2 regions of the Aureibacillus halotolerans genome follow, and region 2 is predicted to be linked to the other one. Evidence: predicted binding sites of a transcription regulator. Region 2 holds the regulator's gene; the other holds the start of a gene.
The links. Region 2 encodes Rex, which represses fermentation and respiration genes when NADH is low (regulators of the CRP and FNR family bind a similar motif). Its sites were predicted from a motif close to TTGTGAAATATTTCACAA; they were not measured.

Region 1: a site for Rex is predicted at 10,721-10,738, ahead of EV213_RS07670 (nitrate reductase subunit alpha). Genes of this name have one in related genera too.

The regions. Positions count from the first base shown of each region.
Region 1 covers NZ_SNYJ01000005.1:70,442-83,044, reverse strand. The annotation lists gene moaD (molybdopterin converting factor subunit 1) at 1-154, opposite strand, end outside; gene EV213_RS07705 (molybdenum cofactor biosynthesis protein MoaE) at 151-624, opposite strand; gene EV213_RS07700 (molybdopterin molybdotransferase MoeA) at 638-1,939, opposite strand; gene EV213_RS07695 (ThiF family adenylyltransferase) at 1,945-2,946, opposite strand; gene moaA (GTP 3',8-cyclase MoaA) at 2,965-3,975, opposite strand; gene narI (respiratory nitrate reductase subunit gamma) at 4,269-4,946, opposite strand; gene narJ (nitrate reductase molybdenum cofactor assembly chaperone) at 4,968-5,498, opposite strand; gene narH (nitrate reductase subunit beta) at 5,518-6,990, opposite strand; gene EV213_RS07670 (nitrate reductase subunit alpha) at 6,980-10,663, opposite strand; gene EV213_RS07665 (hypothetical protein) at 10,786-10,992, shown strand; gene EV213_RS20685 (hypothetical protein) at 11,062-11,235, shown strand; gene EV213_RS07660 (nitrate/nitrite transporter) at 11,316-12,603, shown strand, end outside.
Region 2 covers NZ_SNYJ01000022.1:6,372-18,974, reverse strand. The annotation lists gene groL (chaperonin GroEL) at 1-665, opposite strand, end outside; gene groES (co-chaperone GroES) at 730-1,014, opposite strand; gene EV213_RS17925 (CPBP family intramembrane glutamic endopeptidase) at 1,370-2,089, shown strand; gene EV213_RS17920 (DUF4305 domain-containing protein) at 2,090-2,299, shown strand; gene EV213_RS17915 (RNA degradosome polyphosphate kinase) at 2,904-5,018, opposite strand; gene EV213_RS17910 (Ppx/GppA family phosphatase) at 5,095-6,621, opposite strand; gene tatC (twin-arginine translocase subunit TatC) at 7,761-8,504, opposite strand; partial or broken gene EV213_RS21145 (twin-arginine translocase TatA/TatE family subunit) at 8,616-8,783, opposite strand; gene EV213_RS17895 (redox-sensing transcriptional repressor Rex) at 8,787-9,437, opposite strand; gene EV213_RS17890 (ABC-F family ATP-binding cassette domain-containing protein) at 9,654-11,603, shown strand; gene lipA (lipoyl synthase) at 11,873-12,603, opposite strand, start outside.

The sequences.
Region 1 (12,603 bases), on a different contig from region 2:
CCGCCACCATGGCCATTTGAGATGCAAACAATGATGGGTAAGTTTCAGTCAAACGTTCTTTTAGCTCGCCTACGGTATTATCCTGTAGCTCCATGTTGATCGAGGGAACACCAATCGTCTCCTGCATCTGTGCGAAAAACAGAATTTTAATCACGTCTGTTTCATCTCCTTTTCAGGTTGGCCATCTGGGTAGACGACGGTACCTGCCTGATTTCCAATCCATTTTTCCCCATTCTCCCAATGCTCCTTCTTCCAAATGGGCACCATGTCTTTAATTCGCTCAATCGCATAGGCATTTGCCTCATATGCCACACGCCGATGTGGCGAAGAAACAGCGATGATGACGGCAGCCTCACCTATGTTCAACGAGCCAATCCGATGTGAGATGGCCACTTTGGTTCCTGGCCATCTCGTGTTAACCTCATGACCAATCTGCTCAAGCATCGCAACAGCCATTGGCACATACGCTTGGTATTCGAGATAAATCGTTCGTCTGCCTTTCGTCCATTCACGGACTGTACCGATAAAAGTCGTTATCGCTCCAGCTGCCGGGCTCTCCACTTTTCTAATGACGTGCTCCAACTGCAGCGGCTCGCTCGTTACTTCATGCATCTCGCTCGTCATACCGCTCCCCCCTTCAATGAATAGCGATTGTCTGCTCAAATCCACTACGTGATGCGCCCTTTTCATCCTCTAATAAAAACACCGTCACCTGCGCGCCTCGTTCATATCCCTTTGTGCCGTGCGGGAGCATGATGAGACAATCCGCTCCGGCAAGCGAGGTCACCACATTTGATTTATCCAAACCTACCGGCGTAGCAATCAAGACACCTTCTTGTATCGTAAGCGCCCCTCTGACAAACCGATCGTACGGATTCGCTTTTGGAAAATCCGCGCCAAGAAACGCATGTGCTTGACGGCGATAAGGCGAGTCTGAACGGAGGAAAGACCTGATCAATGGATACACGTAAAGCTCGAAGCCAATATAGCAAGCCGATGGATTTCCTGAGAGACCGAACAAGATTCTTCCATCCTTCTCGGCGGCAGTTGTCACACTGCCCGGCCGCATCGCTATTTTGTTGAAAAGGACGTTCGCCTGCATCCACTCATAAATGGCGGGTAAGTAATCAAAATCCCCAACAGATACGCCACCGGTGGTTAGCAGAATATCCACCTGTTCAAAGGCGGCTTCCACACGTGATAAACTAGCCTCCAGGTCATCTTCACATTGGCCAAAATAAATGACTTCCCCACCCGCTCTCTGGATTTGCGCCTGCAGCATAGCCGCATTGCTATTTCGGATCTTTCCAGGCTCCATCGCTTCCCCGATCTCCAGCAACTCACTTCCCGTCGAAAGAACACCAACAGTCGGTTTGCGGCTAACAGGAACTTGAGCGTAGCCAAATGTCGCCAACAGAGCGGTTACCCCTGGATTGATGGGTTCTCCTTCGGTGACAAGGACGGCTCCTGCCTCTGTGTCTTCACCGGCAAAGGAAATGTTTTCACCTGTCTTGACGACGTAATTAAAATCAACGAAATCCGTCCCCGCTTCATGGTAGTGGCGACCTCTCTCGAGCATAACTACGGCATCACAACCATCAGGAATCGCTGCTCCTGTCATAATCCGAACGGCTTGATATTGTTGCACCGTTTCTTCGAACAGCGCTCCTGCCCCAATCGTTCCAATGACTTCAAAACGCTTCGGCTGAACCCGTGTGCACTCACTCGTATCACAAGCTCGAATGGCAAACCCATCATACGGCGATTTATTGAACGGCGGGACTTGGTGACTTGCTACCAGCGGTTCTCCCAAATGGCGACCATAACATTGTTCAATCGGTATGTGCTCGACTGTACCTTTCCTCGCAAAACGCATGACGTGAGACATTGCTTCCCCTACTTGAATTGGACGTCTAGGTTTTCCATTTTCCACTTGCACTTTTATCACCCCAATAACTGATAGTAAGCACGCTTTGCTTCTGTGACGGAGCTTGTGCCGTGAACTAGTGTGCGTCCATCTCTGAAAAAAACAAGGCGCATTTGATTGTAAACCGTGGTCAAAAAAAACTCATTCTCGCTCGTCACCATATCAAGAAGTTTTGTTCGTAGCATACTTAAGTCAACCGCCTCACCTCGCCGAATCAGAACCGTCTCTCTGCCGCACAGCACCGTCGCTTTCATCGGGCGTTTTCGCAAATAAGGATACGTTCGTTTTTTCCCACAAGAAGGGCATGTTTCCTGACGAGCCTGCTGCATATTAAATTGATGATAGCGATTCCCCCAAAGGTCGAACGTCACTAAGCTTGAACGAAGCGCCGACGTAGCTTCGACGAGGAGCTTCAATACTTCTGTCGTCTGATGGGCGACCACCATTTGTACGGCTGGTCCAATGATACCCATTGACCCACAGGTTGCTCCTCCGCCTGTTGAACCAAACAAACAATGGAAACACGGCGTTTGACCAGGCAGAATAGTGTAGCTCATGCCAGTACTGCCTGCACAGGACCCGAACACCCACGGAATCTCCATTTGCTGCAACAGGTCGTTTAAGAGCAGCCGTGTGTCAAGATTGTCGGTGGCATCGACGACGACATCGACTCCTTCCAAAATGTCCGGCAAGGTAGTCGCTGTTGCTTCCATCACATGCGCATGAATCACTACTTCAGAATTGATCTGGACCAATTTCTGTCTCGCCGCAATGACTTTTGGCACTTCTCTTCTAGCATCCTCTTCCGTAAAAAGCTGCTGTCGCTGGAGATTGCTGTATTCGACGTAATCCCTGTCCACAATCGTAAGCGTGCCAATTCCTGCACGCGTGAGCGCTTCCGCATTTGCTGATCCAAGCGCGCCGCACCCAATAATCACGACATGCTTCGAACGAATACGCTCTTGGCCAGCGAGGCCAATGCCAGGCCAGCACTCCTGTCTCGCGTAACGACTTTCCATGCTGCTTCCCCTTTCGTATTAACCGCCAATATAGGACATTTCAATTTTCTTCCTTGTCCGGGCGGTAGCTTCTGTCCGCTCATCCGAGTAACGATCGGTTCGCTGCTGCCACGACTGAATGAGCACCTCTCGTATGTCATCATCCGTTGCCCCGTTGCGAAGCCATTCCCGAAGATCTAGCCCACCAGAGGCGAATAGACAGTTGTATAGCTTTCCGTCCGCAGCGACCCGCGCTCTTGAGCAGCTTGAGCAGAACGATTCCGATACAGAGGTGATAAAACCGACCTCGACGTCGGTCCCTTTGTACCGGTAGCGTTTCGCCACTTCGCTGCGATCCTTTGATTCGACTTGTTCCAATCCGAAACGTTCATTGAGCATCTCGTACATGTCCTTTTTTGTGACCACTTTGTCGTACATCCAGCCATTGGTTTGCCCGACGTCCATGAACTCAATAAACCGAAGTGTAATCCCCTCATTACGGAAAAACTCAGCCATCGGCAACACTTCATGCTCATTTTTGCCCTTCATAACGACCATGTTCACCTTAACCTCTAGCCCAGCCTCTTCCGCCTTCTTCATATTCGTAATTATCCGCTCCGGACCTACATTTGTATCGTTGATCGTACAAAGCACATCTTTGTCCAAGGCATCTAAACTGACATTCACCCGTTTCAGTCCAGCCTGTTTTAGTTCTTCTGCCATAGCGCCAAGAAGCACACCGTTCGTCGTCAGGCCAATGTCTTTTAAGCCCGGCAGCTTTGCCAACTGCCGAACAAGCTCTGGAAAGTCTTTTCGCAGGAGTGGCTCCCCGCCGGTCAGCCTAATTTTCTTCACGCCAAGAGAAAGAAACAATTTTGCCAAACGCACAATTTCTTCAAAGGACAACAGTTGCTCCTTGGGCATAAACACAAACTCTTTTCCGAACACGTCACGAGGCATGCAGTACGTACACCGTAAATTACACCGATCAATCACAGAGATACGCAAGTCCTGTAAAGGTCGCCCGAGCTTATCCGTAAGTATCGCCATGCGTAACAACTCCTTCAATTCTTGCCTCTATCATAACGTGAAACAGGGGCGGCCCCTGTGATCTATGTCACACATTCTTACGTAAGAATATTGAACATATTTACATATCGTCTTCATTGACTCGCTTTCTCTACTTGGGCTCGCTCTCTCCCGTTATAGGCTCGCTTTTCCCCATTATGGACTCGCTTCAGTGCTTTTCCGACTCGCTTTTTCATTCTAGGGGCTCGCTTCACGAAAAAGCGTACCGCAGGACTTCTCCTCGGTACGCTCCGTTCATCAATTTCTGCCGACCTCTACCTTACATCCGCTTTCCGCTTATAAATCACATAGCTTCTTGACAGGTAATGGATCGGGAAGCTAAACGCATGCACCAATCTCGTAAACGGCCAGGCACTATACAAAACGAAAGTCATGAAAATATGAATCTTGAACCAAATCGGTACAGTTGCCATCAACGACGGGTCAACACGGAAGATAAACAAGCCGCGCAGCCACGGGGCAATTGTCGTCCGATAATCAAAGCCGTGTGAATCGACATTGAACGTTGTCGCGAGCAGACCCGTACCGATAACGAGCAGCAACAGGATCAACGTGACCCAATCCGATGGCGTTGATGTGGCCCGTAATCGCTTGACACTAAATCTTCTATACGTCAACAGTGCCACACCGATGATTGTTGCAATTCCCGCTGGCAATCCGAAGATGATCGCCATGAGGTGGTACGTATGCTCAGACACACCTAAAGATTCATACACTCCAATCGGTATGAGCAGACCCATGACATGACCGCCAAATACGACCATTAACCCCCAATGGAAAAGCAGTGAGCCGACTCTTAGTCTACGTTTCTCCAATAATTCACTCGATTTTGTCGTCCATCCCATTTGATCCTTCTGGTAGCGATAAAGATGGCCTCCTATAAAGATCGTTGCTACGATGTACGGGAACACACCCCACAATAGTGTTTCCATAGCTGTTCCTCTCCATTTCTATCAACTGACCTGCCGTTCGATCTCCACACCTTGCGCCTCCATTAAATGAAACAATGCATCCAGTAACACGGCATAATAGCTGCTTTGTTCAGCAAGTTTGTTGCGAATCTCGTCAATGGCATTTCCGTGCATTTGCAGCAGCTCCGTGCGTGCTTTTTCCGGGGCATGAGCACAAAATTCAAGCATGAGGGGCAGATAATCCGGCAAATCTTTCTCTGTCAGGGAAAAGCCGTTTTCTTCATACATCATCTTCAGCTTCAGCAGCTCCACCCCCCGCTCCCGTTGCTCCCCAAGCTTGAGATACGTGACATATAAATTTGTTAACCGACCGAAATCAAAATGCCCAATATAATGATCTGTTAACTGATCTAAGTCGCGTTTTTCCACTTCGTCTAGGAACGTCAATAGGCTGTCTTGGACGCTTTCTTCCTTCATTCTCGTGCAAAAATCGCGAATGTCCGGTAGAGCAGCTTGCAGATCTTCATCTGGATAACGCAAAAGATAGGACATCATCTGGAACGTCATATGCATCTACATCTCCCCCTTTCCTTTATTTCAAGACGCCACAGCCACCAGGACCACCCGCAAAGTCAAGACCACAGCTGCCTTGCATCGCGTATAAATCAGTCACTTCTTCTTTATGGCTATGTGGAATGACAAACCGATCTTTGTATTTAGCGATGGCGAGCAGTCGGTACATCTCCCGAATGTCATCCTCCGTTAAAGAGAGATCCTTTAGCAAGGTTGTATCAAATGCTTTTCCAATCGTATCGGCCCGCATATAGCTCCGCATGACCGCCATTTTTTTCAGCACTGAGCGGATATGATCCGTATCTCCTGCCGTCAGCAAATTCGCGAGGTATTCAATCGGAATCCGCATCTGATCAATCGCCGGGAAAATATCGGCTGTATCGGCGGAGCTGCCTTTGCCCTCGATCATGTTCATGACCGGACTAAGTGGCGGGATATACCACACCATCGGCATCGTTCGGTATTCCGGATGGAGCGGCAAGGCAATCTTCCAATCAATGATCATCTTGTAGAGAGGTGATTGCTGGGCCGCTTCAATCCAATCCATTGGAATCCCGTCCTCCTTCGCCTGCTGAATGACCTTCGGATCGTTTGGATCAAGGAAAATGCCAAGCTGTGTATGATAAAGGTCCTTCTCATCCGTCGCAGAGGCCGCTTCTAGCACCCGATCTGCATCATAGAGCATCACGCCGATATAACGAATTCTGCCTACGCACGTTTCGGAACAAATTGTCGGTTGGCCGTTCTCAATGCGCGGAAAACACATCGTGCATTTTTCTGCTTTGTTCGTCTGCCAATTGAAGTACACTTTTTTATAAGGACAAGAAGAGACACAGTGGCGCCATGCACGACAGGCGTTCTGATCGACAAGGACAATGCCATCTTCATCACGCTTATACATTGCGCCTGAAGGACAGGACGACACACAGGATGGATTGATGCAATGCTCACAAATTCGCGGCAAGTACATCATAAACACATCCTCGAACTCCGTCTTAATCGATTCCTCCATCTTGAGGACGTTTGGATCACGCAAACCCGTCACGTGTCCGCCAGCCAAGTCATCCTCCCAGTTTGGCCCCCATTCCAAGTCCATGAATTCGCCAGTGATCGTTGACTTGGCACGGGCAACAGACTGGTGTTTTCGCTCCTTGCTCGTCGTCAATGTTTCATAGTCATACGTCCATGGTTCATAATAATCATCCAGCTCTGGCAAATCAGGGTTGTGGAACAAATTCAGCAAACGATTTGTCTTTGATCCCGATTTCAAACGCAACTCGTCGCCTTTTAGCTCCCATCCCCCTTTGTACTTCTCCTGATCTTCCCATTGCTTCGGGTACCCGATCCCCGGTTTGGTTTCCACATTATTAAAGTACATATACTCCGCACCTGGGCGATTCGTCCACGTATTTTTACACGTAACACTGCATGTGTGACAACCGATGCATTTGTCCAGGTTCATCACCATGCCGACTTGCGCTTTAATCTTCAAGCCAATCAACCTCCTTCAGCTTTCTGATGATGACGTTCAAATCTCGTTGGTTTCCGGTTGGCCCGTAGTAGTTAAAGCCATAGCTCAGCTGCGCATAGCCGCCAATCATATGTGTTGGCTTCACGTGAATTCGCGTCGGACTGTTATGCGTACCCCCACGATTTTTCGTTAGCTTCGTCCCCGGGACATGGATATGCCGATCCTGTGCGTGATGCATGAACGCCATTGAACGGGGAATCCGGTGCGAAACGACTGCCCGAGCGACGACGACCCCGTTTTGATTGAAGCATTCGATCCAATCATTGTCCTCGACATCGACCTCGGCGGCATCATCTTTATTCATCCACACGGTTGGGCCGCCACGGAAAAGCGTCAGCATCGGTTGGGCGTCAAAATACATGCTATGGATGGACCACTTGTTATGTGGCGTTAAATAATTGAGCGTAATCTCTTTGCCTTCAATGTCCGGTCGCTGTCTCCGGAATGGCTTATGGTTCAAGATGGGTTTAAAGACGGCGAACGATTCACCGAATTCCTTCATCATTTCGTGATCAAGGAAATACGATTGACGCCCCGTAATCGTACGAAATGGGATTAATTTCTCAATGTTGGTTGTAAACGGTGAGTAGCGACGGCCTCCCTTTTCGGAGCCACTAAACGCAGGCGAAGTGATGACGGTTTTCGGCTGAGCTGTAATTTGATCAAACGTAATCAGCTCCTCTTCTCTCTCTTGCGCCAAATCCTTCAATTCCAGGCTCGTCTTCTCCTCCAGCGCCTCCCAAGCCTTCACAGCGACCCTTCCGTTTGTCGTCGAGGAAAGCATCAGAACCGCTTCACATGCAGCGCGCGCATCCCTGATATCGGCGCAGCCATCGGCCACACTGCCATTTTTAATCGTTCCAAGCACATGCTTGACCTGATCGTATTCGTGCTCCATTTTCCAGCTAATGCCCTTGCCACCATAGGGCTTCGTGCCAACATTTGGCCCAAGCGCGACCATCTTGTCGTACACTTCTTTGTAATCTCGCTCTACGACATGAATTTGCGGCATTGTTTTGCCTGGAATTGGCTCGCATTCTCCTCTGGACCAGTCCTTGATCTCGCCAAACGGCTGTGCCATTTCAGCGGGGGTGTCATGATTCAGCGGCGTGGCGACCACTTCCTTGACCGCATCTAGATCGAGCTCCTTCGCCATGTCCTGAACGCCTTTGGCAAGGGTAGAAAAGATGTCCCAATCCGATCTGGCTTCCCATGGAGAAGCAATCGCTGGGTTGAAAGGATGCACAAAAGGGTGCATGTCCGTACTCGATAAATCATGCTTTTCATACCAAGTTGAAGCTGGCAGAATGACATCGGAATACAACGCTGTTCCAGCCATCCGAAAGTCGAGATTGACCAAAAGGTCCAGTTTGCCTTCTGGTGCTTCGTCTCGCCATTTAATTTCCTCTGGTCGCAGGCTATCCTCATCTGTATTGAGCAATCCGTGTGACGTTCCGAGCAAATGCTTCAAGAAGTATTCATGCCCTTTTCCTGAGCTGGAGATTAAGTTTGCTCGCCATACAAACAGCGTCCGCGGGAAGTTCACGGGATTGTCCGGGTCCTCAATGGCGAACTGCAGCTTTCTTTCCTCTAGCTGCGCCGCAATATAGGCTCCGATTTCCTCCGTTGTCCGATGTCCTTTCGCCACGGCTTCCTCATAGAGCTCGATGTTGTTTCGATTGAATGTCGGATAAGACGGCAGCCAGCCAAGCCGGGCGGCCAGCACATTGTAATCCCCGTGATGATCGTAACGTGCGCCATCAGCGGTTGCGGCAGTCAATTGACTAACTGGTGTCTCCTCGAAACGCCACTGATCTGTTGCGAAATAAAAGAAGGATGTGCCGTTTTGCAGCTTTGGAGGTCCTCCCCAATCCTTTGCGGTCGCAATTGTGCTCCACCCTTCTGCTGGGCGAAGCTTTTCCTGTCCGACATAATGCGCCCAGCCTCCACCGTTCACGCCTTGAGCCCCGACCATCAGGACAAGGTTCACAACCGCACGGTAGATGGTATCCGAGTTGAACCAGTGGTTGATGCCCGCCCCGACGATGATCATTGATTTCCCGTTCGTATCGACGGCATTTTGGGCGAATTCCCTAGCAATTTTGATGACAAGGTTGCGATCCACGCCCGTAATGCCTTCTTGCCACGCAGGTGAGAAAGGCGCGATATCATCGTATGTTTTTGCGACTGCGCCACCAATGCCACGGTCGACACCGTAATTTCCGAGCATTAAATCGTAGACGGTAGCCACGTAGACGGTTTCGCCATTCAATTTCAGCTTTTTCACCGGAATCGCACGTGGGACAGCTTTGTTTTCTTCCGCCTCAAAGTACGGCATGCTGACGTGCACCACTTCGTCCTCTCGACCTAAAAAGCTGAGTACTGGTTCAATCGGTCCTCCCGTTTCCTCATCGACCATCTTCAAGTTCCACTTTCCTTTATCATCCCAGCGAGAGCCCATCGTGCCATGAGGAATAGAGAAGCCGTTATTGTGCTTGTTGTACATTGCTGGTTTCCACTCATCATTTTCCGTTTGGACGCCCAAGTCCTTGGCGTGTAGAAAGCGATCAGCTGTGAACGTATCCCCCGTTTTCTTTAGCTTGACGGCAAATGGAAAGTCCGTGTAACGCTTTGCGTAATCCTCAAAATAAGGCGTGCGCTTTTTGTTGTAAAACTCGCTCAGAATGACATGCCCCATCGCCATCGCCACCGCACCATCCGTGCCTTGTCGAACAGACATCCAGTCATCAGAGAACTTGGTTGACTCGGCATAATCAGGACTGACAGAAACGACCTTCGTGCCTTTGTAGCGGGCTTCGGCTAGAAAATGCGCGTCCGGTGTACGCGTAAGAGGGACATTCGATCCCCACGTCATGATATAGCCTGAATTGAACCAATCAGAGGACTCCGGTACGTCCGTTTGGTCGCCCCAGATTTGCGGAGAAGCTGGCGGCAGATCCGCATACCAATCGTAAAAGCTCAGCATCGGTCCACCGATTAACGACATGAACCGGCTGCCGGCCGCATGGCTGATCATACTCATCGCCGGAATTGGTGAGAAACCAACGTTTCGGTCAGGGCCGTATTTTTTGATCGTATACAGAACGGAGGCTGAAATGAGCTTTGTGACCTCCTCCCAAGTTCCTCGGACTAGACCACCCTTGCCGCGCGCTTGCTTGTAGGAATTTGCCTTTTCCTTGTCCTCCACAATCGACGCCCATGCCTCCACTGGGTTTGAATGAGTTGCCAGCGCCTCCCTCCAGAGAAGGAGAAGTTTCTTCCGCACATAAGGATATTTGACGCGTAGCGGACTGTAGATATACCAAGAGAAGCTCGCTCCACGCGGACAGCCCCGCGGTTCAAATTCCGGCATATCCGGCCCAGTCGTCGGGTAATCCAGCTGCTGCCCTTCCCAAGAGACAATGCCATTCTTCACATAGATGTTCCAGCTGCATGATCCCGTACAGTTGACGCCATGCGTGGAACGGATCACCTTGTCATGCTGCCATCTATTCCGATACACATTTTCCCAATCCCGATTTCCATCCTGTAATTGACTATGGTTCTTCGCATATTTTTCAATTGGCTTAAGATAATTCAATCGTTGCCATAGCGGTGACGGTTTCTTTTTCATCGTAATCCCTCCAAACGAAGTTCTTACGTTCATTGAACCACCAATTAAAAAACAAGGTTGTGAAAAACATCACACTTCTAATAAAAAAAATAGTCTGGCCTCGAGTGAAGCATAACTGGCACATGGGCAATGAGCATATGAACAAGGAAATGCTAACGACGAAAGCGAGCGTTTCCCAAAAGCCAACCCCAGGCGCATTGAAAACGTTTGTCTTTCAAGGCGCGAAGCCGAGAGAGGAGCGGAGTTGCCGCACGGGCAATGAGCATCCGAACGAAGCGAGCAACAAAGAAAGCGAGCGTTTCTCAAAAGCCCGAACCCAGGCGCATTGAAATCGTTTGCCTTTCGAGGCGCGAAGCCGAGCGAGGAGCGGAGTTGCCTTACGGGCAATGAGCATCCGAATGAGGCGAGCAACAACGAAAGCGAACGTTCCCCGAAAGCCAACCCCAGGCGCATTGAAAACGCTTGTCTTTCGAGGCGCGAAGCCGAGTGAGGAGCGGAGTTGCCTTACGGGCAATGAGCATCCGAATGAGGCAAAGCAACGACGAAAGCGAGCGTTTCTCAAAAGCCTGTGATATTTTTCACAGACAAAGTACTAACAACAATTTAAAATCATGTCCATACACATATCACTGCAATAGAAAGGAACGATCACATGAAAAAATCGACGTTTCAGCTCTCCCTGCAAACGTCCAGTCTTGTCATCGGCTTCATGATTTGGGTATTGCTCTCTTCCTTGATGCCTTACATTCGTGAAGACATTGCCTTGACTGCTGGTCAGGCCTCCCTTGTCACAGCCGTTCCTGTTGTCTTAGGTTCGGTGCTACGCATCCCGTTCGGCTTTTATACGGATCGCATCGGGGCTCGCTTCACCTTCTTGATCAGCTTTATCATTCTGTTAGTGCCTGTTCTTGCCCTTAGTTCAGCTGACAGCTTTTTCGATTTAATTGTTGGCGGTCTTCTCCTAGGTGTTGGTGGCGCGACTTTCTCCATTGGCGTCACGTCTCTACCGAAATACTACCCGAAGGAAAAGCACGGCTTTATTAACGGGATTTATGGCATCGGCAATATCGGAACAGCCTTGACTATGTTTGGGGCACCAATCATCGCGAGCTCTATCGGCTGGCAAAGCACCATCCGTCTGACTTTGTTCATCCTACTCGCCTATGCGCTTTTGACGTTTCTTTTCGGCGACAGGCAGGAAACGAAAGTAAAACAATCCATGATTAAGCAAATGGGGGCTGTGTATCGGAACCCAATTCTTTGGATGATTAGCCTCTTTTATTTCATTACGTTTGGTGCATTCGTGGCATTCACTGTCTTCCTGCCAAGTCTATTGGTCGATCAGTTTGGCTTGGGGCCAGTCGACGCGGGCATTCGCACAGCCATCTTTATTGCCATCGCAACGGCCTTTCGTCCAATCGGTGGTTGGTTAGCCGATCGATACAATCCTTACATCCTTTTAATGATCGTTTTTATCGGTGTGGCATTATGCGGCATTCTCTTGTCCTTTTCGCCCTCACTGCCTTGGTATACCGTCGGGGCGCTTGCGGTGGCATTCACTGTCGGGGTTGGCAACGGAACGATCTTCAAGCTTGTGCCGCTATATTTCAATAAGCAGGCCGGTATTGTGAACGGCATTGTATCGGCAATGGGTGGTTTAGGTGGATTTTTCCCGCCTTTGCTACTGACTTCTGTCGCATCGTTCACGGGGCATCATGCAATTGCTTTTATGCTGCTGTCGGAGTTCGCCATCGTCAGCTTCGTCATTGTCATTTTCCTGTACTACCGGGAGCAGGTCGACCTCAGCAGCAAGATTATTGATGGCACAGCTGAAGGCATTATGGTGACGAACAAGCAGTTAGTGATCCAGCAGATCAATCCTTCATTTACCCGAATTACGGGGTATTCCAGTGAGGAAGTCAAAGGCAAAACACCAACAA
Region 2 (12,603 bases):
TCTGTCACAAGGATGTATGGATCTTCAAGTACAGCTTCCATTTTGTCCTGGTCAGACACCATGTATGGTGATGCGTAGCCGCGGTCGAATTGCATTCCTTCGACAACTTCAAGCTCTGTAGAGAACCCTTTAGACTCTTCAATGGTAATAACGCCGTCGTTTCCAACGCGCTCCATTGCAGCTGCGATCAATTGACCAACTTCATTGTCAGCAGCAGAAACAGATGCCACTTGTGCAATGGATTCTTTGCCTTCGATTGGCTTAGAGATGCTTTGAAGTTCTTTTACAGCGACTTCAGTTGCCTTCTCGATCCCACGACGAATGCCCATTGGGTTAGCGCCAGAAGTTACGTTTTTCAAGCCTTCGCGAATCATCGCTTGCGCAAGAACGGTTGCTGTTGTTGTTCCGTCCCCAGCAACGTCATTTGTTTTGCTTGCCACTTCAGCAACAAGCTTTGCACCCATGTTTTCGAATGCATCTTCAAGCTCGATTTCTTTTGCGATCGTTACACCATCATTTGTGATCAATGGAGAACCGAACTTTTTCTCAAGAACGACGTTACGTCCTTTTGGTCCGAGTGTAACTTTTACTGCATCAGCAAGCGCGTCCACACCACGGAGCATGGAACGACGAGCGTCTTCGCTAAACTTAATATCCTTCGCCATAAGTAAAATCCTCCTTAAATTTTCGTTCGATGTAAAGGCCTGTCCAACTGGTGGCCACTATGTGCTATTCTACGATTGCAAGAATGTCGCTTTCGCGAATGATTAAGTATTCAGTGCCTTGGTATTTCACTTCAGTTCCCGCATATTTTGAAAAGATGATACGATTTCCTTCTGATACTTCCAATGCGACGCGTTCGCCATTGTCCTTCACGTTTCCTGCGCCAACAGCAACAACTTTACCTTCTTGTGGCTTTTCTTTGGCAGAGTCTGGCAATACAATGCCACTTGCAGTGGATTCTTCAGATTCAACTAGCTCAATTATGATGCGATCACCTAACGGCTTTAACAAGTGAAACGACCTCCTTGAATATGGTTCGATTTTCCTTTTTAGCACTCGTTCGATGAGAGTGCTAAACTCAGTTCCTATGATAAAGAATCTCCAAACGTTTTGCAAGCGAGAACCTTGAAAAAACATTCGACAGGAACTGATTTGTTTTGCAAGCGGTGAAATCGCGATCACCTCAATGAATTGGTCTAATTTTTACTTCCTTTTGATATACTGGATGTTGGGAAGACATTATTCAGCCGTCATTTCTAAGACAACCTATTGATCAAAGGTCTTTGATTGAACCTTTTCAAATCGGGTATGTTAAACTAACGGAAGTGACAACAAACATAACTTTACATGCAAAAGGGGTACATATATGCCAAAACGGTATTGGTGGATTATTGCTACATTCTTCTTTGTACAATTCGGGGTTCTGCCGGTCGCCTATGGCGTCGCGCCCTATGTTTCTTCAGATGCAGAGCTAACGGCATACTCTCTGCTGATTACATCTGTCATCGGCTTCATCGTCACCCTCCTGTTGCTACGGAAGGAACGAGAGATTGGGATATGGAAACGGGACAGAGGAGCGAGCACTGGAGAATCCATTCTCTGGATCTTCCTAGGCGTCGTGCTGGCGCTAACCTCACAAATGATTGCAGCTGCCATTGAAACGTATATTTTCAGGGTTCCTGTAGGGTCGGAAAATACAGCAGGTCTAATGAACATTTACGAAGCCGCACCATTGTTTGTGCTCTACATGGTCTTCTTCGCGCCAGTGTTTGAAGAACTGATTTTCCGCAAAATCATTTTCGGTCAAGTGTATAAGAAAACGAACTTTTTCATTGCCGGTATCGTCAGTTCGCTGGCCTTTGCCGTACTCCACATGGATTTTACGCACCTGTTAATTTATACATCCATGGGCTTTGTGTTTGCTTTCCTGTATGTACGCACACAACGCATTATTATCCCAATACTCGTCCACGGGCTAATGAACTTGTTTGTCGTCGTTGGACAATCGATGATAGACCCAGAAATGCTTGAAGAATATCAGGAACAGCTCAATATTATCCTGCTTCAACTCACCGGAGGGTTTTAAATGCGCCGCCTGTCTCCAACGGTGTACGGGGTCATCTACTCAGTAATGGGCATTCTGTTTTTGTATGTGGCTGCCGAAAGCACAATGATGAACGGCTTGTGGACCTTTCCGACTATTGCCTTTCTTGCAATTGCCACCTTTGACATCGGCACAGCAATTCGCTTGTTTTTCACAGCCTATGTGATCAAGCAAGCGAAGAAAAAGAAGTGACACTCAAAAGCCCCTGATCCAGACGGTTGGATTAGGGGCTTTTTGTGTGGTATTAAAGCCGAATTACATCTTTATTCAACTTTCGCAGCGTTAAAATCAGCTTAAAAACTGATCGTGCCTTAATGGAGACAATATGAGATAGGTTTATTGAAATAAAGAGAAAAACACCTACTTTATTCAGTATAGTGAAGGGACTATGTTCACTACCCTACACTTCCAAAAGATAAAGAAGCTTTATTTTAAAAGCAAAGAATCCTTCAACATATGAAATTAGCTAGGTTGAGTAAATTTCATGACAAATATTTGCGAGACATGCCTGAGCAAGAAAAAGAATCAAAAGCAGCCACTAGCGAGACTCCAACGGGACAAGCGAGCTAAGCGAGACCCCACAGCGCACGAAGTGCCGAGGAGGCTCGCAGTTCGCCCGTGGAAAGCGAGCGTATGGCAGCTTGTATAAAAAGCAACCACAACATTGAATTGCAGGTTTACCAATCTTTATCTAAGAGTGTCCCCTAAATTAGGGTGTGGAAGTTGAGAACTCCACTTAGAATACGCCAAAAAACATGAGCTTCGTTTGATCGAAACTCATGCTGGTTTTACATATTTATTTCTTCTTCGGCTTCTTTACAGCGTCATCCTGATGCACCGCCTGAATGGCGCGTTCAAAAAGGACCCTCTGACTGTTCAACGGGGCTTTGCCCTCTGCTTGAACGCGGTGGTAGCTGCCTTGTTCATCTTGATAGCGGCTTTTGACGTTGTCTTTCAGCATGATCTCGAGACATGCATTGATTTCTTCTTTAATTTCCTTATCATTCAGAGGAAACATGATCTCCACGCGTTTTTCCATATTCCTCGTCATCATATCCGCCGATGATAGGAAATATTTATCCTCGCCTCCATAGCGGAAGTAATAGATACGCGTGTGCTCTAGAAATCGACCGACAATGCTGAAGACACGAATGTGTTCGCTCACTTCTGGAATGCCAGGGCGCAAGCAACAAATGCCGCGTACAATCAAATCTACCTTTACCCCCATGCAAGAGGCTTCGTAGAGCTTGACGATCAGCTCTTTGTCGGTGACAGAGTTCACCTTCATTATGATGTACCCATCGCCATTGTCACGGTGTCGTACCATCTCTTGCTCAATCCAAAAAATCAGATCCTCACGAATGGCAAATGGAGCCACGGAAAGCTCGTTGTATTCGGGTTCTTCTGTAAAACCGCTCAAGTAATTAAAAAAGTGTGTGGCATCTTCTCCAAGCGCAGGCGATGAGGTGAGCAGCCCTAGATCGGTATATATTCTTGCGGTTTGGTCATTGTAGTTCCCTGTCCCAAGGTGGACAAAGCGTTCGATGCCTTGAGGCGTTTTGCGGACGATGAGTGTGATTTTGCTGTGGGTTTTGAGCTGATCCATGCCGTAGATGACATGACAGCCAGCTTCTTCAAGCTCTTTCGCCCAATGTACGTTTTTTTCCTCATCAAAACGCGCCTTGAGCTCAAGCAGTACTGTCACCTGCTTGCCGTTGCCTGCGGCTCGCTTTAAGCCTTTAATGATCGGCGATTTTCCACTGACGCGGTAGAGCGTCTGCTTAATCGCCATGACCTCCGAATCGTCTGCCGCCTTCTCAATAAAATCAACAATAGGCTGGAACGATTCATACGGATGATGAAGAAGGATATCGCGATTCCGTACAGCTTCAAAGATGTCTTCATCACGACCGAGCATTTTCGGATGCTGTGACATGAGGGATGGAAAGACGTGCTTATCATAAAACGGCTCGAGCTCGCCATACAATGGATCGAGCCATGTCAGATCAAGCGAGCCATTGACGAAAAAGACATCTCGACGTTCAATGGCATGCGCCTTCAATAGAAATGACAGAATGGACTCCTCCATTCGTCCTTGCTCAACTTCCATACGAACGACAGCCTTGCGTCCTCGTTGGCGAATTTCCTTTTCAATCACGCTTAAAAGATCCCTCGACCCTTCTTCCTCGAACGACAAATCCGCATTCCGTGTAATTCGGAAAGGCGAAACGGCCAGAACGGTGTGGCCTTTAAACAATTGACCAATATGCGCTTCAATGATTTGCTCAAGCGTCACAATGACGTGACCGCCATTTTTGGTCCGCAATCGAATAAACCGTTCTAGCACAGCTGGGACCTGCACAATGGCATGCCGTTGAACGCCTTCCTTGCTTTTTAGATGAGCCACCAAATTAATGCTCATGTTCAGCAACAATGGAAACGGCCGATACAAATCCACTGCTAGTGGAGTAAGCACAGGAAACACATGGTCATGAAAGTACGTGTCGACAAGGTTTCGTTGCTCCTCATCTAGCTCACTGTATGGCAACACAGCGACGTCTAGCTCTTCCTGCATTTCTTTAAGAATGCGCTGGTACGTCTCGTATTGCTCCGCGACAAGCGTCGTTGTGTCTTCAGTCGCCAAAAACAGTTGCTGGCGAGGCGTTAGACCTGCCTTGTTTTCTGGCTGGTTAAACCCTGCTTCAATTTGATCCTTGAGCCCAGCCATTCGTACCATAAAAAATTCGTCTAGATTGGAAGAAACAATGGATAAGAAGCGCAGGCGCTCTAAAAGTGGATTTGTAATATCCTCAGCCTCTTCAAGCACGCGCATATTAAAGGCGATCCAGCTCAGCTCCCGATTGTTGTAAAACGCATGATCTCGTAAGTGTCTCTCTTTTTCCTCGGCCACGAATCTCACCTTTCACTATGTATGTCAATTTAAGTGTACCAAAGCAACCACTCTGTCACTGTAAAGCTTACGTAAATTACATACCCATCTCCTCAAACGTTAACACAATCTCTTTTTTTATGGCTTTTTCAATATGCTTAATGTATTTTTCCGCTTGATAGGATTCAGAGAGACAGTCCTTACGACAATGAATGATAAATTCGACATGCGATTCGTGCTCTTTTAGAGATATAGCTTCGACAATTTTTCGATCTGTCGCGTTTAGCGCCTTGGAGAACTTCAGTAAACTGCCCAAATACGACAGCGTCTTGCGTTCTTTTTTATAAAACCAACCCTTAAATGGTTGCGCCCATTCTTCCAGTCGGCTTTTGGAATGAAATGAGGCCACAAGAGCCAACTTTACACGTTGTTCATGAAACAATCCGTCAATAGTCCGGTTGGACAACACGTAAAACGTATGCTGGCTGGCAGCTTCGCGATCAATATACTGGCCTAATTGAAACAATCGCCCTGCACTTTCAAGCAGCTTTCTATCTGTCGCCTCGAGCTCAAAAAAACGATGCTCTTCCAAGAGGTCGGCAAGCATTTTGGCGAGACGGACGACCTCACCTGTGTCAGACGTATCTGTACCAAAATCGTTTTCAAGCTCCGTCATGCTCTTATCTAAAACGGACACCTCACTTTGCGTCACGCCATTGCTTCGGTGTATCATTTCATACAGCAAGCCTTCACGTAGTCCTTTTCGGCTTAGTATCCATTTCGGAGCCTCGATACATTCACATAACGCTTGGAAGCTGCTGATCGCGGGAATGATGATGTCAGCTCGATCCTTTGATAAGCCTTCTACTTTCTGTCGATCAGACACATCCAATGAAATGAGCTCATTGAGCACGGTCGGAATCTCACTTGGGTCCATTTCATATTGATGCAGCCCACCAATCGGATAATGATGCAGCCCTTGATGAATCAAGGCAAGATTGCGTGCGCTTCCACCGATCGCGATGACCGGAATGCCCGTTTGCAGCCACGGAATCGCTTCAAATTGAGCTTGCAAAAACAGGAGCAGTTTCTCTAATGAAGCTTTATCCTCTTTTGCATTAAAAAAGCGGCGTTTCAGGGTAAGGGCACCAAATGGTAAACTAATGCTTTCCTGGATATCGCGATCCTTGAAATATGTAAGCTCTGTAGACCCCCCGCCAATATCAATTGTGATCGCCTCTGAGACCATGATCGAGTGTTTGACAGCCAAAAACCCATAATAGGCCTCTTCCTCTTCAGAAAGGATTCGCATCGTCAATCCTGTCTCCTGAGATACTCGGCGTTTCACATCCTCGCGATTGACCGCTTGACGAATCGCCGCTGTAGCTGCGCAGATCATCGTATCCACATGCTGCTCATCGAGAATGTTATTAAAATGAGTCAAAATATGAATTAATTTCTTAATGCCTGCTTCTGTAAGGACAAGATCTTCGGTTAGATCTTCGCGAAGGCGTGCTACAATTTTCACATTATGGAGCTCCTCATAGCGACCAGACGGTTTCTCCTGGTAAATGACGAGTCGAACGGTATTTGAACCGATATCAATAACGGCATAGATAGGCACTAAAGACGGCCCCTTTCCCTATTTACTAACGATTGGGCGAATACGACAAGCGCTTTCGCTCGCAATTTCCTTCTGAGTATTTTACCATTCTTCGCCGAAAAGAAAAAACAGTCCGCTATGAAAGCTCTGAAAAACCTTGCTTTTGCCGAAAGAGTACTCTTAGCCTGGAAAAATTATGCTTGTTAACTCAACTTCCCCCCTTTTATTTGGCAGGCACGCTTAGAGATCACTGGGTAAAGCTACAAACCAATGTTGTCTTGCTTTTGATACAAGCTGCCATACGCTCGCTTTCACCCTAAAGGGTACAAGTGCATCATCGACTCGAGAAAACCTCATCGTGATTTCTTTGCCGCCGGGCGAACTGCGAGCCTCCTCGATCGCTTTCGAGCTCTGTAGGGTCTCGCTTAGCTCGCTTTTACACCCTACGGGTACAAGTGCAACATCGATTCGAAAGGACCTCATCGTGTTTTCTTTGCCGCTGGAGTCTCGCTAGTGGCTGCTTTTAATGCACTCATTTTTTATGATGTGACATTAAGCGTAGAGATCTGCTTAGGTACTAAATGGCGATCTTTTAAAAAATACAGGATTGTGAGCATTGCTTTAAATACTGAATACAGCTGGTGTTATTCTCAAGATGTCAATCGATCTATCTCGCCTTGCTTCCACTCCAGCGCAGTCAGTGTTGAAGATGATTAAACTTAAAGCCACCACTGCATCAATATTGCGCTAGGTGATATAAGTTTGCTTGAAACGATGCATTTACTTGTCTTGTTTGGTAAGCAATCACGCCTTAACACGCTTTCTTACTCGTTATATGAGATCGGGACAAAATAAAAACCATTTAAGCAGAAACAAACATCAGCGTAGTCAACATACGTAGACTCCTGCGGGAACAGCGCGAGCTGAAGATCCCGCAGGAAAGCTTGCTTTCCGAGGAAGCTGAAGCCGTGCCCGCGGAAAGCGAAGTATTTTGACGAAGCGGTTAATGCCTTACTTGTAAAAAAAAAAACTCCGAACAAATGAATTGTTCGAGAGTTTTATAAAAATAAACTAGCTCTGTCTCAGCCTCTTTACAAAAATTGTATGCATTCTGCACAGCTCTCCGCTATGAAACTGGTTTTCAGTGTGCAATTATTGATTTATACTGTCTGTTCATTCGCCTTTTCACTGCGTTGCTTTTTTCTTAGCGCATAGGCTGAGATTACAATGGATAATTCATAGAGCAGCAACAGTGGAACGGTCACCATCATATGTGAAAAGATATCCGGTGGTGTAATCAACCCAGCGATGATCAGTAAGACAAAATACGAATACTTCCGGATTTTCCTCAGCAGCGTCGGTGTCAATAACCCGAGACGCGTGAGAAACAACACGACCACTGGCAGCTCAAACAGCACACCAAATGGCAACGTGATCTGAAACAAGAACGTAAAGTATTCCTGCACACCAACCATAGGTTCGATGCCCATTCGTTCTGACAGTTGAAGCATAAAGTTTAATACGAACGGGAAAAGAATAAAATACGAAAACGCCAATCCGACTAAAAACAGCGCAATCGCAATCGGAATATAGCTTAACGTTGCTTTGCGTTCATTGGAAAAAAGACCCGGGGCGACAAATCGCCAAAGCTGATAAAGAGCAACAGGAAACGTGCAAATAAGACTAATGATAAAAGCAAGCTGCATATACACCTTGAGTGGGTCCTGTACTCGAAAGCCTTTAAGGTCTTCCTGATAGGCGTTTTCACTTAAGTACACAAACAATGGATCTGACAAAAATAGTCCCAAAATGGTAAACACAACAAGCGCAACGACCACGATGATCACACGTTTTCGCAGCTCAACAATGTGCTCTGCGACGAGTAAGTTTAGATTGTCTTTCATATGATCGTCACCCTATTTAGTCTGATTGATCTGATTGTCGTTTGGTGAAGTCTCTACCTCAGCTTTTGCCTTTTGGTCATTCTGGTCTTTTTGTTCTTTTTGTTCTTTTTGTTCTTTTTGTTCTTTTTGTTCTTCTTCATCATCCGCTAATCCCTTGGTCGCATTTTTAAACTCACGAAGTGTATTTCCGGCAGCTTTTCCAAGCTCGGGTAATTTTTTGGGGCCAAACACGAGCAATCCAACAACGGCAATTAGCCCAATACTCACTGGTCCTAGCATGCGTTATTCCCCCCCTTCTTTGGGATACGTTTTAAGAAAATAGACGAGAGCCTGGAGCTCCACGGATAAATCGATATGGTGCACTCTCACCTCTGGCGGAGTCGTTAAACGAGCCGGGGTGAAATTTAGTATGCCTCGTACACCAGCTTCTTCAATCAAACGGTCGGTTGTCGGCTGAGCGACAGGCGAAGGAACGGTAAGGATCGCAACGCTTACACCATTGTCCCTCATTCGATAAAGCTCGTCAATGCCATACACAGGAACTTCACTTATTTTTGTCCCAATTTTGTCTGGATCGCTATCAAATGCCATTTCAATTTTTGTATTGTTGTTTTTAATAAAATTGTAGTTCAAAAAAGCCGTTCCTAAATTTCCAACGCCAATTAAGCTCACTCTTGTCACTTCATCTTGATCAAGCGTTTCACGAAAAAAACGAAGCAGGTATTCGACATTATAGCCGTATCCTTTTTTTCCTAACGCACCGAAGTAAGAGAAATCTCTCCGAATCGTTGCTGAATCCACCTTTACAGCTTCGCTAAGCTCAGCGGAGGACACGCGTGACTTTCCAGAGCTGTGAAGGTTTTTTAGAAAACGATAGTATAAAGGCAATCGTTTTGCTGTTGCCTGGGGAATTTTAGGCTGTTCATGATCCACTGCGCAAAGCACCTTCCTTTTTACGAACCAAACATTTTCTATATAAGTTCGCTGATATAGTTTATTTTCCAGCTCGTCTTCTCTTAAAAGATCTTCTTAAATCATACCATATTTGCTTAGAACTGCAATTTTAGAATCATTTCCGACGACTAGCAAACAGTTGCTCTATGAAAGGCTTTTGCGCTACACTTGGACATGAATTGAGGTGACAATCTATTGATTATATTACAAGCCAACCAGCTTTCGAAAGCGTATGGGGCTGAAACCATATTGTCTTCGATAAAAATGGAAATTAAACACCGTGATCGCGTTGCTGTCGTTGGTCGAAACGGTGCCGGTAAATCAACCTTACTCAAAATGATCGCTGGCGAGCTTCCACACGATGGAGGGGAACTGATCATTCCGAATGCAGTTTCTGTCGGGTACTTGCCCCAACAGGCCGTTCTTTCATCTGACAAAAGCATTTGGGATGAAATGCTAGACGAGTTCAGCGACCTGCTGGCCATTGAACAACGTATTCGTTTGCTTGAGACGAAAATGGGCAGCGAAGAAACGTTAAGCAACGAAGCGAGCTACAATAAAATAATGAAGGAATATGATACTCTACGTGCGGATTTTGAAGCACGAAATGGATATCAGCTTGAAGCCGATATCCGCGGGATACTGAGCGGCTTACAATTTAACGGCTTTGACTATTATCACACAACCGTGTCTTCCTTAAGTGGTGGCCAAAAGACAAGGCTCGCGCTTGGAAAGCTACTGCTCACAAAACCAGATTTGCTCATTTTGGACGAGCCAACAAACCATCTTGACATTGACACCCTTACTTGGCTTGAGGGCTATTTGCAAGGGTATCCTGGCGCATTGCTGCTTGTCTCCCATGACCGCTACTTCCTTGATAAGATTGTGAATCAGGTATACGAGATTTCGAGAACCCATTCTCAACGCTTTTCTGGCAATTATTCGTATTATCAGGAGCAAAAAGCGCTCCAGTATGAGCGAGACTTGAAGGAATTTGAGAAGCAGCAATCAGAAAAACATAAACTTGAAGATTTTGTTCAACGGAACATTGCACGTGCATCCACAACAAAGCGAGCACAAAGCCGCCAAAAGCAGCTTGAAAGACGCGATTGGATGGATCGTCCTGATGGTCTGGAGAAATCGGTAGCCTTTACGTTCCCAACGGATCAGGTCAGCGGCCATGATGTGTTGCGAGTCCGTGATGTGACATTGCAATACGATGATCAAAAGGAGCCGTTGTTCCCTTCATCCAGCTTCCATATCGACCGCGGGGAACGCACCGCTCTCGTAGGTCCGAACGGCGTCGGGAAAACGACGTTGTTGCACATGCTGCGTGGACAAATGCCTCCAAGCACAGGCAGCTTTCAACTTGGCAGCAACATCACGCTCGGCTTTTATGATCAGGAACAGGCACAGTTACGTTCTACAAAAACAGTGCTTCAGGAGCTGTGGGACCGTTACCCGTCCTTTGATGAGAAGGATATTCGTACGGTCCTTGGAAATTTCCTTTTCTCTGGTGACGATTGTTTGAAAATCGTCAATACGTTGAGTGGTGGTGAAAAGGCACGCCTCGCCTTAGCCATTCTAATGCTCAAAAAAGCGAACGTATTGTTGCTCGATGAGCCGACAAACCATCTGGATATTGATGCAAAAGAGGTACTTGAGGCGGCATTAAGTCACTTTTCAGGCACGATATTGTTTGTCTCTCATGACCGCTACTTTATGAATCAAATTGCGACAAAGGTGCTTGAGTTGTTGCCTAGCGGACTTACAACCTATCTTGGAGATTATGATTACTATCTTCGTAAAAAGGAAGAGGAAAAGGAAAGGCTCGCGCTTGATGCACTAGAGCAACCGAAAACTGACCAAGAAGATGGGGCACAAAATGAGTCGAAGGAGTCTTTTGAGCAGCAGAAGGACGCGAAGCGGAAAAAGCGCCAGCAGGAGCGTCGTATGGCTGAGATTGAGGAATTAATGCAGCAAACAGAAAATGAAATCAATGCGTTGGAAACGGCATTATTGCAGCCTGAAACGTATGAAGATCATGAAAAAGCCCATGACGTCCAACTGGCTCTACAACAAGCCAATCAAACGCTAGAGGATTTGCTCGTCGAATGGGACGAATGCTCCACAGATAACGCTTAAATGCAAGAACCATTTTTTGCACAGCATTTTTATCCACAGCACAAAAGGCTGTCAGGATAAGTTATACACAAAGTTATCCACGTTATCCACAATTTTTCGCAAACTTATACACATATCCACTCTTAATAGAAGTGTAGTTGCCACAAGCATTATCCTTTAAACCTGAGTGTGCTGTGTACGATGTGGAAAAGCTTGTGGATAACCATTATACACATCGAAGGGGCTGTCCGAAAGTCATACCCATGACTTGTTGGACAACCCCTTTTACATTAAATAGAACAACCGCCACCCATTTGTCGTGCTCTCGCCTCTGGTGTCACCTGTTCATCGGCATGATACGAGGAACGGACCAATGGCCCTGATTCGCAGTGCTGGAAACCTTTTTGCATAGCGATCTCTTTCAGTTCCGCAAACTCATCAGGATGGTAATATTTTTCTACCTTTAAATGCTTGAATGATGGCTGCAAGTATTGGCCAATGGTCATAATGTCCACACGATGAGCACGTAGATCATCCATCGCTTGAATGACTTCTTCCTTCGTTTCCCCGAGCCCGAGCATGATGCTTGATTTCGTTGGCGTGTCAGGTGCGATGGATTTGACACGATCAAGCAGCTCAAGCGAGCGATCATAGGTCGCACGATGACGCACCGTAGGGGTAAGCCTTCTCACTGTTTCAATATTGTGATTAAAAATGTCTGGCTTGGCATCCATTAATGTTTTGATGCTCTCATACGTCCCCTTCATATCTGAAGGCAACACCTCAATGGTCGTTTGTGGCATTTTCCGTCGAATGGCACGGATCGTTTCAGCAAACACCTCTGAGCCTCCGTCTTCCAAATCGTCGCGCGCCACCGCTGTAACAACCACATGCTTTAGTCCCATCTTCACTACAGAATCTGCCACACGCTCCGGCTCTGCCAAGTCCAATTCGGTCGGTTTTCCTGAAGTTACCGCGCAGAAACGACAACCTCTCGTGCAAATGGAGCCAAGGATCATAA